Regions from separate parts of the Arthrobacter sp. YAF16 genome, predicted to be linked through region 3. Evidence: predicted binding sites of a transcription regulator. Region 3 holds the regulator's gene; each other region holds the start of a gene.
The links. Region 3 encodes HrcA, which represses chaperone genes, less so after heat shock. Its sites were predicted from a motif close to TTNGCACTCGNNNNNNNCGAGTGCNAA; they were not measured.
Positions count from the first base shown of each region.

Region 1 (4,822 bases), 860 kb from region 3:
CTGCGAGGCAGAGCGCCACGGCGAGGGCAGCGCGCCGACGTCGGACTTCCGGCCATGCCCAGGACCGCCACGGCTTCTCGACGAACCGGGTGGTCAGGAAGGCGAGCCCCAGTGAGACGGCGATGATGAGGCTGCCCGAAAGCCATCCCGCGTGCTCCTTGCCGCTCCAAGCCAGGGCAAGCACCAGGACGGGCCAGTGCCAGAGGTAGAGGGCGTAGGAATTATCTCCGAGCCTTACGAGGGGGCCAGCGCTGAGGATGCGGTCCACTCCCCAGCGGCTGTTGGTCTGCCCGGCCAGGATGACGCAGCTGGCGGCCAGGGTGGGCCACAGCGCCACGAACCCAGGGAAAGCCCCTTCCACATCCAGGATGAAGCCGCAGCTGACCATGGCCAAGACACCGACCCAGCCGAGGACCACGCGCACCGACTGCGAAAGGAACGACAAGCCCGGCAGGAACAAGGCCAGAAGCGTGCCCAGGGCGAACTCCCAGAGGCGTGCGCCGGTGTCGAAGTAGGCCTGGGACTGGTTGGTGGCCGTGTAGTAGATCGAGAAGGTCAGCGAAGCCAGGAAGATCGCGGCGAAGATGTAGCTGAGCAGCGCCCGGTAGCGCAGGTTGTACCGTCGTGCGAGGAACGCTGCGCCGGCAAAGATTAGCGGCCACAGGATAAACACCTGGCCCTGGATGGACAGCGACCAGAAGTGCTGGAGCGGGCTGGCCAGCGCGTGGTCCCCCGCGTAGTAGTCGACGGCTTCGGCCTGCAGGACGCGGTTTTCCACGTAGAACAGCGATGCCCAGCTCTGCGCGACCACATCCGGGAAGCGGGTGCGGGGCAAAAGGAAGTAGCTGGCCGCCAGCGTGGCGACAATGACGACGGCGGCCGCCGGCAGGAGCCGCCGGAACAGGTGCAGCCAATGCTTGATCAGCGCCATCTGCGAACCCCGCTCGAAGCGGCCCACGAACTGCAGCGTCATCAGGAACGCCGAGATCAGCAGGAAGATGTCGACGCCGCCGGACACCCGGCCAAACCAGATGTGGTAGGTGACCACCATGAGCACCGCGAGCGAACGCAGTCCTTGGATTTCCGGCCTGAATTTCGTCCCCCGGGCAGGACGTGGCTCGGCGCTCGTTTCGCGCGGCGAGACGAGCGTTACCGCTCCAGACATACAAACCCCCGTAGAAACAACGCAAGACAGCCAGAGCAACTATACAACCCGGTTCGGCGTCGGTCCCTTTCGGATGACGCCGGCCACGATGCCCGGACCCCGACGGCATGGCTCCGGGGAACAAAAAGGACCGGACCAGCTGACGCTGGTCCGGTCCCTTCTTTGCACGGAAACTAGTGCGCGGGAACCTTAGTGCTGGTGTCCGGCGTGCTCGTCCTCGTCGGCCGGCTTTTCCACCACGAGGGTTTCGGTGGTGAGAACCAGCGCCGCGATGGAGGCCGCGTTGCGGAGGGCCGCGCGGGTGACCTTGACGGGGTCGATGACACCGGCCGCGATCAGGTCCTCGTATTCGCCGGTCTTGGCGTTGAAGCCCTGATTGACAGCGGATTCGGCCACCTTGGCGACGACGACGTAGCCGTCAAAGCCGGCGTTCTGGGCGATCCAGCGCAGCGGCTGGGTCAAGGCCCGGCGGACGATGCCCACGGCAGCTGCCGCGTCGCCGTCGAGCGCCTGGACAGCCGGATCCTCATCAAGCGCCTTGAGGGCGTGGATGAGGGCGGAGCCGCCGCCGGCCACGATGCCTTCTTCGAGGGCAGCGCGGGTGGAGGACACGGCGTCCTCGATGCGGTGCTTCTTTTCCTTCAGCTCGACCTCGGTGGCAGCGCCAACCTTGATCACGCCGATGCCGCCGGCCAGCTTGGCCAGGCGTTCCTGCAGCTTTTCCTTGTCCCAGTCCGAATCGGTGCGGGTCAGCTCGGCGCGCAGCTGGGCAACCCGGGCCGCGACGTCCTCGGCCGAACCGGCGCCGTCAACGATGGTGGTGTTGTCCTTCGTGACGGTGATGCGGCGGGCGGTACCCAGGACCTCAAGGCCCACGGTGTCCAGGCTGAGGCCCAGTTCCGGGGAGACAACCTGCGCGCCGGTGAGGGTCGCGATGTCCTGCAGCATGGCCTTGCGGCGGTCTCCGAAACCGGGAGCCTTGACGGCCACGACGTTCAGGGTGCCGCGGATACGGTTGACGATCAGCGTGGAGAGTGCCTCGCCGTCGACGTCTTCGGCGATGATGAAGAGCGGCTTGGAGCTCTGCAGCGCCTTTTCCAGCAGCGGCAGGAATTCCTGGACCGAGGAGATCTTGCCCTGGTTGATCAGGATAAGGGCGTCTTCGAGGACTGCTTCCTGGCGTTCCGCGTCGGTGACGAAGTAGGGGGACAGGTAGCCCTTGTCGAACTGCATGCCCTCGGTGAGGACCAGTTCGGTCTGCGTGGTGGAGGACTCCTCGATGGTGATCACACCATCCTTGCCGACTTTGCCGAAGGCCTCGGCCAGGAGCTCGCCGACCTCGTCGCTCTGTGCGGAGATCGCGGCCACGTTGGCCACCTGGGTGCCCTCGACCGGGCGGGCGTTTTCGAGCAGGCGGGCGGCCACGGCCTCGACGGAGACCTCGATGCCGCGCTTGATCTGGCCCGGGGCGGCGCCGGCGGCAACGTTGCGCAGGCCTTCCTTGACCAGGGCCTGGGCGAGGACGGTGGCGGTGGTGGTACCGTCGCCGGCGACGTCGTTGGTCTTGGTGGCGACCTCCTTGGCGAGCTGTGCGCCAAGGTTTTCATAGGGGTCGTCCAGCTCTACTTCGCGGGCGATGGTCACACCGTCGTTGGTGATCGTGGGGGCGCCCCACTTCTTGTCCAGCACGACGTTGCGGCCGCGCGGGCCGAGCGTCACCTTGACCGTGTTGGCGAGCTTATCGATGCCGGCTTCGAGCGACCGGCGGGCAGCGTCGTTAAACGCAAGCTGCTTTGCCATGGTTTTGTCCTTTCAAGACAGAACCCCGCGCAGCCGTTCGTTCAAAGCGAAGGATCGGCGGCGCGGGGGTCCAAGAGAGTTACTTTACGACGATCGCCAGAACGTCGCGGGCGGAGAGCACGAGGTACTCGGTGCCGCCGGTCTTAACTTCGGTTCCGCCGTACTTGGAGTAGATGACAACGTCGCCAACGGCAACGTCAACGGGAACGCGGTTGCCATTGTCATCAAAGCGGCCGGGGCCTACTGCAACAACTTCGCCTTCCTGCGGCTTCTCCTGTGCGGAGTCCGGGATAACCAGGCCGGAAGCCGTGGTCTGCTCGGCTTCGAGCGGGCGGACAACAATACGATCCTCAAGAGGCTTAATAGAGACCGACACTCGGACCTCTCCTTTTCGTCAGCAAATTTGTGGACTATGAAGCGATGATCCGTGGCGTACAAACCGTCGTCGCGGTGCCGGCAGTAGCCCGGCGGAACATGCTTCACGTGTTAGCACCCGCCTAGGGAGAGTGCTAATGACGACTCTATGTAAGTAGTTAGCACTCGGTCAAGGTGAGTGCCAGAAGTTCGTCACTGGTGAACGTCCGGCGGGACCGTCCGGAGTGACGGACATGCCCATCGCAACCGGCCGGCACTGGACATATCGGCAATATGTCCGGTGCTGGTGCCGAAGGATGGGCATGTCCCTCGGTCCGCGCCCAGGCCGGGGCGGCCTACTCCCCCGCCAGGTCCTCATAGTCCCAGTCCTGGCCGTCGTCGTCTTCCTCGATCCGGGCGGAGGCGTTGCGTTCGCGGTACAGCACGAAGCCGCCGGCGAGGGCAGCGACCACGCCGAGGACGAGGGCGATGATGCCGCCCACCCGGGCTGCGGCATAGGTGTCACGGATCGCGCGCGCCTCATCGGTCGCATCCTTCACGTCCTTGCCGCCGACCGAGTAGACGGTCGCATTGAAGGAGTCCAGTAAGAAGATAATGACGAGCAACGCCACGCATACGACGGCGATCACGATGCCGGCGATCAGCGCCGGCCGGGCGAAGCGGGCCAGTCCCCGGCTGTCCCGGGCCTCCCCGACGGTGTTCTCCCGGGTGCCTGCCGTGCCGAAGTCGTCTGTGTCCCTGCCATCCATGCCGTCCAGCCTATCGGGCGCGCCGGGCGTTCCCCGCCTGAACTACGCTTGATGGCATGGCTGAGACTACGCAGGACCAGATCGCCCCGCTCCTCAATCCGGAGGGCTGGGAGCTGCTGGCCTCGCTGGGACCGTACCGCGAGGAGGAGGCCTTCCGCCTCAACGCCTCGCTCCGGAAGGCCGGCCATTCCCCCGAGCTGGTCTCCGCGGCACTCACCCAGTCCCGCCTGCGGACAAAGGCGGAAGCGAAGTTCGGTGAATTCGCCCGGCAGATGATTTTCACCCGGGCCGGCCTGGAACAGGCCACCCGGCTGACCGTAGCGGCGCGGCACGCGCAGCGCTTCGCCGAGGCCGGGATTGCCCATGTGGCGGATCTGGGCTGCGGACTGGGAGCCGACGCAATGGCCCTGGCCTCGCTGGACATCAAGGTGACCGCCGTGGAACTGGACGAAACCACCGCCGCCTGCGCCACGATGAACCTGATCCCGTTCCGGAACGCCACCGTCGTCCATGCCGATGCCGCCGCCGTCCCGCTCGACGGGATTGACGGCGTCTGGCTGGACCCGGCCCGCCGCACCACCTCAAGTTCCGGGACCAAGCGACTCTGGGATCCGGAGGACTTCTCCCCCCCGCTGTCCTTCGTGGAATCCCTGGCCTCGTCCGGCCGTGCCGTCGGCGTGAAGATGGGCCCGGGCATGCCGCATGCCTCCGTCCCGGAGGACTGCGAGGCGCA
Region 1 is NZ_JBFRDC010000001.1:658,889-663,710, reverse strand. It holds gene AB4Y91_RS03200 (acyltransferase family protein) at 1-1,165, opposite strand, end outside; gene groL (chaperonin GroEL) at 1,355-2,965, opposite strand; gene groES (co-chaperone GroES) at 3,045-3,341, opposite strand; gene AB4Y91_RS03185 (hypothetical protein) at 3,676-4,089, opposite strand; gene AB4Y91_RS03180 (THUMP-like domain-containing protein) at 4,146-4,822, shown strand, end outside.
Region 1: the regulator HrcA is predicted to act here: its motif matches at 3,499-3,525, upstream of groES (co-chaperone GroES).

Region 2 (4,822 bases), 840 kb from region 3:
GGCATTGGCAGCGGTGTGTCGCGAGGCAACTGCCAAATCACTGGATATATGACGAAACTGCTGGTCAGGCGGGGGTTTCCGGTGCCTGTGCGGGGCGGGTTTCCAGCCACCGGGCCAGCAGGCCCCCGGGGACTTCCTCGGAGGTCAGGGCGAACGTGCGGTGGTCCGCCCATGCGCCGTTTATGTGCAGGAAACGCGGCCGGTAGCCCTCGTCGCGGAATCCGAGTTTTTCCACCACCCGCAGGCTCGGACGGTTCTCCGGCCGGATGTTGATTTCCATCCGGTGCAGCCCCAGGGTCCGGAAGCAGTAGTCAGTCGCCATCGCGACGGCGGTGGGGGCTATGCCCTGGCCGGCGCGGTCCTGGTCGACCCAGTAGCCGAGGGTGGCCATCATGGCCGAGCCCCAGACAATCGAGGAGACAGTCAGCTGCCCCACGATCACCGGTTCCTTGAACCCGGGAGTCCAGGCAGCAATGACAAAGGGAAGCGCGGTGGCCTGCGCCGCCTGGGCCTTGAGCGACCGCACCATCTGCCGGTAGTCAGGCAAGCCGCCGCCCGGTACCGGGTTGGACGCTTCCCAGGGGGCCAGCCACGCGTCGTTGCGGGCCCTAAGCTCGCTCCACTCCTTGCGGTCCCGGTACCGGATCGGACGCAGCACAAGATCGCCGCACTCCAGGGTCACCGGCCAGGTGAAGCTGCCCCCCATGGGACTATTTCGTCAGGCTGGAGGCGAAGCCGGGCAGCCATTCGCGCAGACCGGGGCCGAGGTCATCGCTGTCGCAGGCGAGCTGGACGCAGGCCTTGAGGTAGCTGAGCTTGTCGCCCGTGTCATAGCGGCGGCCGCGGAAAATGACGCCGTACACGCCGTAGCCTTCACCTTCGCCGGCGGAAAGTTCCTGCAGGGCGTCGGTGAGCTGGATTTCGCCGCCGCGGCCGGGCTCGGTCCGCTCGAGGACCTCGAACACCGCGGGGTGCAGCACATAGCGGCCGATGATGGCCAGGTTCGAAGGGGCCTCGTCGACGTCGGGCTTCTCCACCAGCTGCTTGATCCGGACGTACTCCTCGCCCTCAACCGGCTCGACGTCGGCGCAGCCATAGGCGCTGATCTGCGAGGGGTCGACCTCGATCAACGCCACGACCGAGCCGCCGGTCTTTGCCTGGACCTCGATCATGGTGCTCAGCAGCTCGTCGCGGGCATCGATGAGATCGTCGCCCAGCAGCACGGCAAAAGGTTCGTAACCGACGTGCTGCTTGGCGCGCAGCACGGCGTGCCCGAGGCCCATGGGGTCGCCCTGGCGGACGTAGTGGATATCGCCCAGGTTGCTCGCGGCCTGGATGGACTCCAGCTTGGCGGTGTCGCCCTTGGCCTCCAGCGTCGCTTCCAAGGTGGGCACGCGGTCGAAGTGGTCCTCGAGGGCGCGCTTGTTGCGTCCGGTGATCATCAGGACGTCGTTGAGGCCCACGTTCACGGCTTCCTCGACCACGTACTGGATGGCCGGCTTGTCGACGACCGGCAGCATTTCCTTCGGCATCGCTTTGGTGGCCGGAAGGAAACGGGTGCCGAGGCCCGCAGCGGGGATGACGGCCTTACGGACGGAGGCGTTGGGTGTAATCACTCGACTAATCTAACTGAGGGGGCAAAACATCAGGTAATTGTCCCCACCGGCACGGCAGCCGCGGCAGCCGACATCATCAGGCGCCGCCCGGGCGAGAGGACGCCACCGCATGAGCACCAAGGAAGAGATCCGTTCGCGGCACCGGCTGCGCCGGACAGCGATGTCGCCGGCGGAGCTGGATGCCGCCGGTTCGGCAATCGCCCGGCACGGGCTGGCGTGGGCCTCCGGGCTGGCCGACGGCGGACCAAGCACCTTCGCTGCCTACCTTGGTGTCGGTTCCGAGCCGCCCACCCTGCCTCTCTTGGCCGCCCTGCATGATGCCGGCCACCGGGTGCTGCTCCCGGTCTGCGAACCTGGACTGGCGCTGAGCTGGGTGTACTGGACTCCGGCCTCGGAGTTTGTCCGCAGCCGCTATGCACCCATCCAGGAGCCGACCGGTGAACGGCTCGGCACGTCCGTGATGCGGGACGTGGCCGGAATCTTCCTCCCGGCCACGGCCCTGGACCGTTCGGGCAACAGGATCGGGCAGGGCGGCGGCTATTACGACAAGTTCCTTGCGGCCCTCGCCGCCCTGCCGGCGGGCCCTTCCCGGGCTGGCGATGGCCCGCTGCCGACGGCGGCCGTCGTCTACGACGCCGAGGTACTCCCCGCTGGCAGCATCCCGGCGGAGTCCTTCGATCAGAAGGTCGCCGCCGCCCTGACTCCTGGCGGCTTGGTCCGGCTTGCCGGGCTTTCCTAGCCGCAGTCGGCGGGTGATAGAATTGGCACTCAGGCCCTGCGACTGCTAACGCGGACTCCTCGTCCACCGATTCCGGTGGCGGAAATGCCGCTCCGGCAGCACGGGACCTGCTCGTTTGTCCAAGAGGAGGAACCCCAGTGCCCACGTATGCATATGCCTGCAAGGACTGCAGCCACGCCTTCGAGACCGTGCAGTCGTTTACGGACAGCTCCCTGACGACCTGCCCGGAGTGCCACGGGACGTTGCGCAAGAAGTTCAACAGCGTCGGCGTCGTGTTCAAGGGCTCCGGCTTCTACCGGACCGACTCACGCGACAGCAAGGGCAGCGCCGTCGCCCCCGCTGCCAGCCCGGCTGCGAGCTCCGCACCGGCTTCCGCCGCCGCCAACTAGTACCCGGCAGGCCGGCACCCTCGCGGTTGTCCACATAGCGCCGCCCGGGCCTGACGCCCGCTGGCTTCCCCACCATAACGTGGCGGCATGGCCCACCGCAGCCGCCGCACACTCTTTTCCCGATCAGCACCGTCTTACGGGTCGACGCCGCGTTTCAGATCGGCTCCGTCACCGCTTCCGCGCGCTGCCATCCGCCCTGGCGCCCGCCGCAAATTTCCGCCGAGGCGGCGCTTCCGCGGCTGGCTGGGCAGACACCGCCGGCTGGTCATAGCCCTGCTGCTGTGCCTCGCCGCCGGCATGGCCGTGCAGCAGCTGACGCCTGCGCCCGAAGCCACCGTCACCGCGTGGGCCGCGGCCAAGGATCTCCCGGCCGGCCGGGTGCTGGACGCGGCCGACGTCGTCGCCATCCAGATCCCGCCCGGCGTTCTGCCCGCCGGCCCGCTTGACCCTGCCGGACTGGACGGGAAACAGCTCGCCGTGGCCCTGCGCAAGGGCCAGCTACTCTCCGACTCACAGTTCGTCGGCCCCGGGCTGCTTGCCGGCAGTCCGCCGGGTTCGGTGGCCGTGCCGCTTCGCATGGCAGACCCTGCCTCGATCCAGCTGGTCTCCCCAGGCCAGCTGGTCAATGTCGTGATGACGAGCGGCGACGGTTATGAAAAGGCAGCCGCTTCCCGGCTCCTCGCTTCGGCTGTTCCGGTCCTGTGGACCTCAGCGCAGGGCGGCCGGGCCGGCCCATGGCTCGACGCCGGGGCGCCGGACGGCCTGATCGTGGTGGCCGCGGACCCTGACCAGGCCCGCCAACTCGCCGGAGCGTCCACGCAGGGCAAGCTGTTCTTCGTCCTGGTCAGGGCCGCGCGCGGATAGCGAAGGCCGCCGGCTGCTTCGCCGGCGTGCGGGTCAGCCCCAGTGCGGCGGCCGCTGCTCCTTGAGCCAGGCATCGTGGTCGTAGCTCCCGGGCTGGTCGCCCCAGCGGCGCGGATCGTCTTCGGCCGCCTTGTTCGGCAGCAGTCCGCCGGAAGCCGCGGCGCCGGCCCCCGGCTGCCCCTGTGGTTTCTGGGCGGGCGCTTCCTGATTCCGTTGAGCGGTGTCCGGGGCAGTCACGTTCGGGTCGCCTGCCTGCTTTGCGTCACCGCTGTCACTGCCGTCACCGTGGTTGTTGTTTTCGTTCTCGCCGTCTGCGCTCATGCCGCCGGCCTCCTTGCTGCAAATAACTGTTCAGTGCCTCCGGGCCTGCCGGTCAGCCCCGGTCAGCTGCGGCCGGAGCGTAGGCATCTTGCCCGTCTTCGACGCTCAGGTTTTCGATGTCGTCGGAGAAACCGGGCGAGGGGCGCACCCGGCTCGGCGCCGCAGGCTTCTCCAGTCCGAGGTAGCCGCCGATCCGGTCCGCGCAGGCGGACGGATCGGTGAAGACTTCTATTGTCCATAGTGGCATGTACCGCCAGCCCATGCGCTCCAGCAACTGCGGGCGGAGCCGGCTGCGCTCACGCACTGTCATCCGCCGGTACCGTTCGGTGCCGTCAGACTCGATGGCAACCGGGCGGGGAATCTCGGCGTCGTCCTGGCCGATAGTGTGCATCGGGTCGGCCGCGGCAACCATGTCCAGGACGCCGTCGTACTGGTGCCAGACGCGGGCGCCGCGGGCACGGAGCCGGTCCCCGAGATCGGCCACAAGCGGGTCGGCGCCAAGGGCCTGCTCGCTGGCCGCGGCACGGGATGCCGGGCTCCCCAGGTCGGAGTTGCCGGCGATCTCGCGGTCCAGGAGCTCGTAGAAGTCCACCGCGCCGTGGCTCAGGCGGGTGACGTCCAGGTCCTCGGGCCGGAAGCAGCTCAGCACGTGCAGTGAACGCCGCGCCCGGGTCATCGCCAGGGCGAATTTAGCACGGCCGCCCTCGGCTGAAAGCGGCCCGAGGCTGTGCAGCGCACGCCCGTGCGGGGTGCGGCCGTAACCGGGCGAGAAGATCACATGGTCGCGGACCAGCCCCTGGGCCCGTTCGAGGTCCACGACCCGGAAAGATTCGTCGCCGGCGGTGAAGAAACTGCCCAGCACCGGGTAGTTGGGCAGCTGCCGCCGGATGGCC
Region 2 is NZ_JBFRDC010000001.1:683,710-688,531, reverse strand. It holds gene AB4Y91_RS03290 (GNAT family N-acetyltransferase) at 65-706, opposite strand; gene galU (UTP--glucose-1-phosphate uridylyltransferase GalU) at 711-1,616, opposite strand; gene AB4Y91_RS03280 (5-formyltetrahydrofolate cyclo-ligase) at 1,726-2,355, shown strand; gene AB4Y91_RS03275 (FmdB family zinc ribbon protein) at 2,493-2,744, shown strand; gene AB4Y91_RS03270 (RcpC/CpaB family pilus assembly protein) at 3,042-3,608, shown strand; gene AB4Y91_RS03265 (hypothetical protein) at 3,642-3,929, opposite strand; gene AB4Y91_RS03260 (AAA family ATPase) at 3,982-4,822, opposite strand, start outside.
Region 2: the regulator HrcA is predicted to act here: its motif matches at 2,378-2,404, upstream of AB4Y91_RS03275 (FmdB family zinc ribbon protein).

Region 3 (4,822 bases):
GCCTCGGCGCCTTCGAGGACGAACGTCGCGCGGGGGACCAGCTGGTCCAGGGTGCCTGCGGGGGTGAAGAAGACCGGGTTGCTCACTGCTACAGGTTACCGAGCCGGTCCCGCAGCTTCGCGAAGACACCGCCGCTGGCGGCAAGCTTCCCTTCGGTGAACTGCTCGCCGCGGAGTTTGGCGAGCTGGCGCAGCAGGTCTTCCTGGGCGGCGTCGAGCTTCGCGGGGGTATCCACCTGCAGGTGGACCTTAAGGTCTCCGCGGCCGTAGCCGCGCAGGTGCGTGACGCCCAGGCCACGCAGCGTGATGACCTCGCCGGACTGGGTGCCGGCCTTGACGTCGATTTCCTGTTGACCGTCAAAGGTCTCAAGGGTCAGCTCTGTGCCGAGCGCGGCCGCCGTCATCGGGATGTTCAGGCTAGCGTGCAGGTCGTCGCCTTCGCGCACGTAGGTGGGGTCGTTGTTGACCCGGATCTCGACGTACAGGTCACCGGACGGGCCGCCGGCAGGACCGGCCTCACCCTGGCCGGAGAGCTGGATGCGGGTGCCGGTAGCGACGCCGGCGGGAACCTTGACGGTAAGCGAGCGGCGACTGCGGATGCGGCCCTGGCCGGCGCATTCGTTGCAGGGATCCTTGATGACCGTGCCGAAGCCCTCGCAGCTGCCGCAGGGGGCAGTGGTCATGACTTGGCCGAGGATGGAACGCACGGCGCGCTGGACCTGGCCGCTGCCGCCGCAAATGTCGCAGCGCTCCGGGTGGCTGCCTTCGCGGCAGCAGGAACCCTCACAGGTGGGGCAGGTGACGGCGGTGTCCACTTCGAGCTTCTTGTTGACCCCGAAGACGGCGTCGCGCAGGTCGATCCGGACGCTGATCAGGGCGTCCTGGCCGCGCCGCACCCGGGATGCGGGGCCGCCCTGGCCGCCGGCGCCGCCGAAGAAGGTTTCGAAGATGTCCTGGAAGGCGAAGCCCTGGCCGGCGTAGCCGCCGCCGAAGCCGTTGTCGTTGCCGTTCTCGTTGCCCGTCGTGTCGTAGACCCGGCGCTTTTGCGGGTCGGAAAGCACCTCGTAGGCATGGGTGACCGCCTTGAAACGCTCGGAAGCGTCATCACCGGGGTTCACATCCGGGTGCAGGGTCCGCGCAAGCTTGCGGTAGGCCTTCTTGATCTCTTCCCCCGTGGCTTCACGGGAGACTCCAAGAACGTCATAGTGGCTGCTCAAAGTCTGTATCTCTTCCTTTTTGTACTGCCAGTGGGGCACTGCCTGTAGTTGGCAAGAAGTCCGGTTCCGGATCCGGCCCTGTCAGGGCCCGAGGATCCGCGAAAGGTAGCGGGCCACCGCACGGACGGCGGCCATGGTGGTGGGATAGTCCATCCGGGTGGGGCCAAGGACTCCGACCTTGGCCGTGGCGTCCGGGCCGTAGCCGGTGGCCACCACGGACGCTTCGGACAGGCCGTCGTAGGGGTTCTCCCGGCCGATGCTTACCGTGACGCCGCGCGGGTCCTCCGCCATGTCGCTGAGCAGGCGCAGCATCACCACCTGCTCTTCGAGCGCTTCGAGCACGGGTCCGATGCTCAGCGGGAAATCCACATTGGACCTGGCCAGGTTGGCGGTCCCGGCCATGACCATCCGTTCCTCGCGGCTGCTCGCGGCAAGCGATTCAAGCCCGCGGGCCAGAGCCTGGGCGGGTCCCCGGCGCACCGGCGCACAGCTGTCCACCACGGCCTGCAGCGACTGGGGCAGCAAGCTCAACGGGGTGCCGGAGAGCCTGGCCAGGAACAGGGTGCGGAGTTCGGCGAGGGCCTCGTCACCGAAGTCCTGGCCGACGTCGATCACCCGCTGTTCCACCTTGCCCGTATCCGCGATCAGGACCGTGAGTACCTTGCGCGGCGCCAGGAGCACGAATTCGATGTGCCGGACGCGGGCCCGGCTCAACAGCGGGTACTGCACGACGGCGACCTGGTTCGTCAGCTGCGATAGCAGCCGCACCGTCCGGTCCAGCACGTCGTCGAGGTCATCGGACCCCTCGAGCAGCGCCTGGATGGCGCGGCGCTCCGCCGGAGAGAGGGGTTTGACGGCCGAAATCTGGTCCACGAACAGGCGGTAGCCCTTGTCCGTGGGAATCCGGCCGGCGCTGGTATGCGGCGCCGTGATCAGGCCCTCGTCTTCCAGGGCGGCCATGTCATTGCGGATCGTGGCGCTGGACACGCCCAGATGGTGCCGTTCCACCAGGGCCTTGGATCCTACCGGCTCGCGGGAATGGACGTAGTCCTCCACGATGGCGCGCAGCACTTCGAGTTTGCGTGGCTCGCTCACTCTCCACCTCCAATCGACCCGTATCGGTTCGCCGGTGCCGCCGCGCGTGCAAGAACACCCGGGGTTAGCACTCGACATGCCTAAGTGCTAACCAGTCTAATATGAGTCGCGCCGTTGTTAGCATTGGATTCGCTGCGGGCGTGGGCCACGGGACTGGTGTTTCCCGGCACACCACAGGCCGCGCCGCCGTTCTGTCCCCCGTAATTCCCGAGTGCAAAGCAGTGTGTAGCAGATGTCGTACCAGAATTGGGGCCCGCAGGATCTCTCCGCGCCCGCTAAGGCCCAGCTGCCCGAGATCCCGGTGGAGCGCGGCATGGTGCTGGAGGACGTGCAGTCCGGCTGGGTGGGCGCCGTCACCCGGGTGGAGAAGTCCGGCGGCATGCACGTCGTGGCCCTCGAGGACCGGCGCGGCAAGTCCCGATCCTTCCGCCTCGGCTTCGGCTTCCTGCTCGAGGGCCAGCCCATCCGGCTGATGCCGCCCGCCCCGCGGGTTCCCGCGGCGGGTGCCGGAGTCGGCGCGCGCACCGCCTCCGGTTCGGTCCGGGTGGAGGGACAGCGTGCCCAGGTCGCGAAGGCCAGCCGGATCTGGGTGGAAGGCAAGCACGACGCCGAACTCGTCGAGAAAGTCTGGGGTGACGACCTCCGCGTCGAGGGCATCGTGGTCGAGCCGCTGCACGGCATCGACGACCTAGCTGCCGCCGTGAAGGAGTTCCGGCCCGGCCCCGGCCGTCGCCTCGGCGTCCTGGTGGACCACCTTGTTCCAGACTCGAAGGAGTCGCGAATCGCCGACGCGGTGATGGCCTCCCCGGGCGCGGCCGGCAACGTGCTGATCGTCGGGCACCCGTACGTCGACGTCTGGCAGGCCATCCGCCCTGCCGTCCTGGGCATTGAGCGGTGGCCGGTGATTCCGCGCGGGGTGGATTGGAAGACCGGCATCCTGACGGCCTTCGGCTGGCCGCACAGCACCAAGGAGGACATCGGCCTGGGCTGGCAGAAACTCCTCGGCGCGGTCCGCAGCTACGCGGACCTGGAGCCCTCCCTGCTGGGCCGGGTCGAAGAGGTCATCGACTTCCTCACGGTGCCGTAGCCGCCTCCCCGTGCTTTAGTTCGCGGTCCGAGCAAGTATTCTTGGTAGGGCGGCCGCTGCATTTTGTTGCGGCCGCGGCTCGTACAGGTACCTACGCTCCACCGCAATCCAAAGGACGAAACGTGGCAGAAGACGCACGCGAACACACGGATCACCAGGCCGGCCATGGCCAGTCGCAGTACCATGGCGTTCCCGCAAATGCTCTGCCGTTGACGGCAAGCGAGGACCGGCAATGGGCCACCCTGGCGCACTTTGGCGGCATTCTGGGTTGCATTCCCGCGCTGCTGATCTACCTGATCTTCAAGGACCGCGGCCCGTTCACGGCGCAGGAGTCGAAGGAGGCGCTGAACTTTACGCTTCCGCCCACCATCGCTGCGGTGGTAGCCAATCTGCTGGTCTTCGTCCCGGTGGTGGGCAACCTGTTCGCAGTCCTGGCGACCGCCATCTGGATTGCCCTCGCCTGCTTCTCGGTGGCCGCCGGCATCCACGTCAACCGCGGCCAGCCGCACCGCTACGAGTACAACCTCCGCTGGATCAAGTAGCGCGAACGGACATTTCCGGCCCACGCGCCCAACGCGATCGGACACTTCCGGCCCGCATGGGCTGACTACCTAGTCCGGCAGGATCCGGCGGACCACGGCGTCGGCTAGGAGCCGGCCCTTGAGCGTGAGCACCAGCCGGCCCTTGAACGCTTCCGCAGGCTCAACGAGCCCGTCGGCGATGAGTCCGGCGACCGCGTGCCGTCCGGTATCCCCCAGCCCGCCCAGGCTCGGGATTTCCAGGCCGGTGACCAGTCTGGCTTCGAGCATGACGCGCTCCACGTTGCGGGTCTCGGCGTCGAGGGTCTCCCGCCCGGCCGCGGGCGAGACGCCTGCCGCCAGCCGACCGGCGTAGGCCGTGGGGTGCTTGACGTTCCACCAGCGGACCCCGCCGACGTGCGAATGCGCTCCGGGGCCGATGCCCCACCAGTCATCCCCGCGCCAGTAGGCCAGGTTATGGCGACAGGCCTGGTCCGGCGTGCGCGCCCAGTTGCTTACTTCATACCAGCCCAGCCCGGCCGCGGAGACCAGTTCATCGGCCAGTTCGTATTTGGCGGCATGGTCGTCGTCGTCGATCCCCGGAACCTCGCCGCGCCGGATCTGGGCGGCGAGTTTCGTGCCCTCCTCGACGATCAGCGCGTAGGCGCTGATGTGGTCCGGGCCGTAGGACAGTGCGGTCTCCAGCGAGTAGCGCCAGTCCTCCAGCGACTCCCCCGGGGTGCCGTAGATCAGGTCCAGGCTGACCGCGAGGCCCGCCTCACGCGCCCACTGGACCACCTGCGGCACACGGCTGGGCGTGTGGGTGCGGTCGAGGACCTTGAGCACGTGGGGCACCGCGGACTGCATGCCGAAGGAGACCCGGGTGAAGCCGGCGTCGGCGAGCAA
Region 3 is NZ_JBFRDC010000001.1:1,522,238-1,527,059, reverse strand. It holds gene AB4Y91_RS07115 (16S rRNA (uracil(1498)-N(3))-methyltransferase) at 1-86, opposite strand, end outside; gene dnaJ (molecular chaperone DnaJ) at 89-1,216, opposite strand; gene hrcA (heat-inducible transcriptional repressor HrcA) at 1,298-2,311, opposite strand; gene AB4Y91_RS07100 (DUF3097 domain-containing protein) at 2,544-3,398, shown strand; gene AB4Y91_RS07095 (DUF4870 domain-containing protein) at 3,521-3,940, shown strand; gene hemW (radical SAM family heme chaperone HemW) at 4,010-4,822, opposite strand, start outside.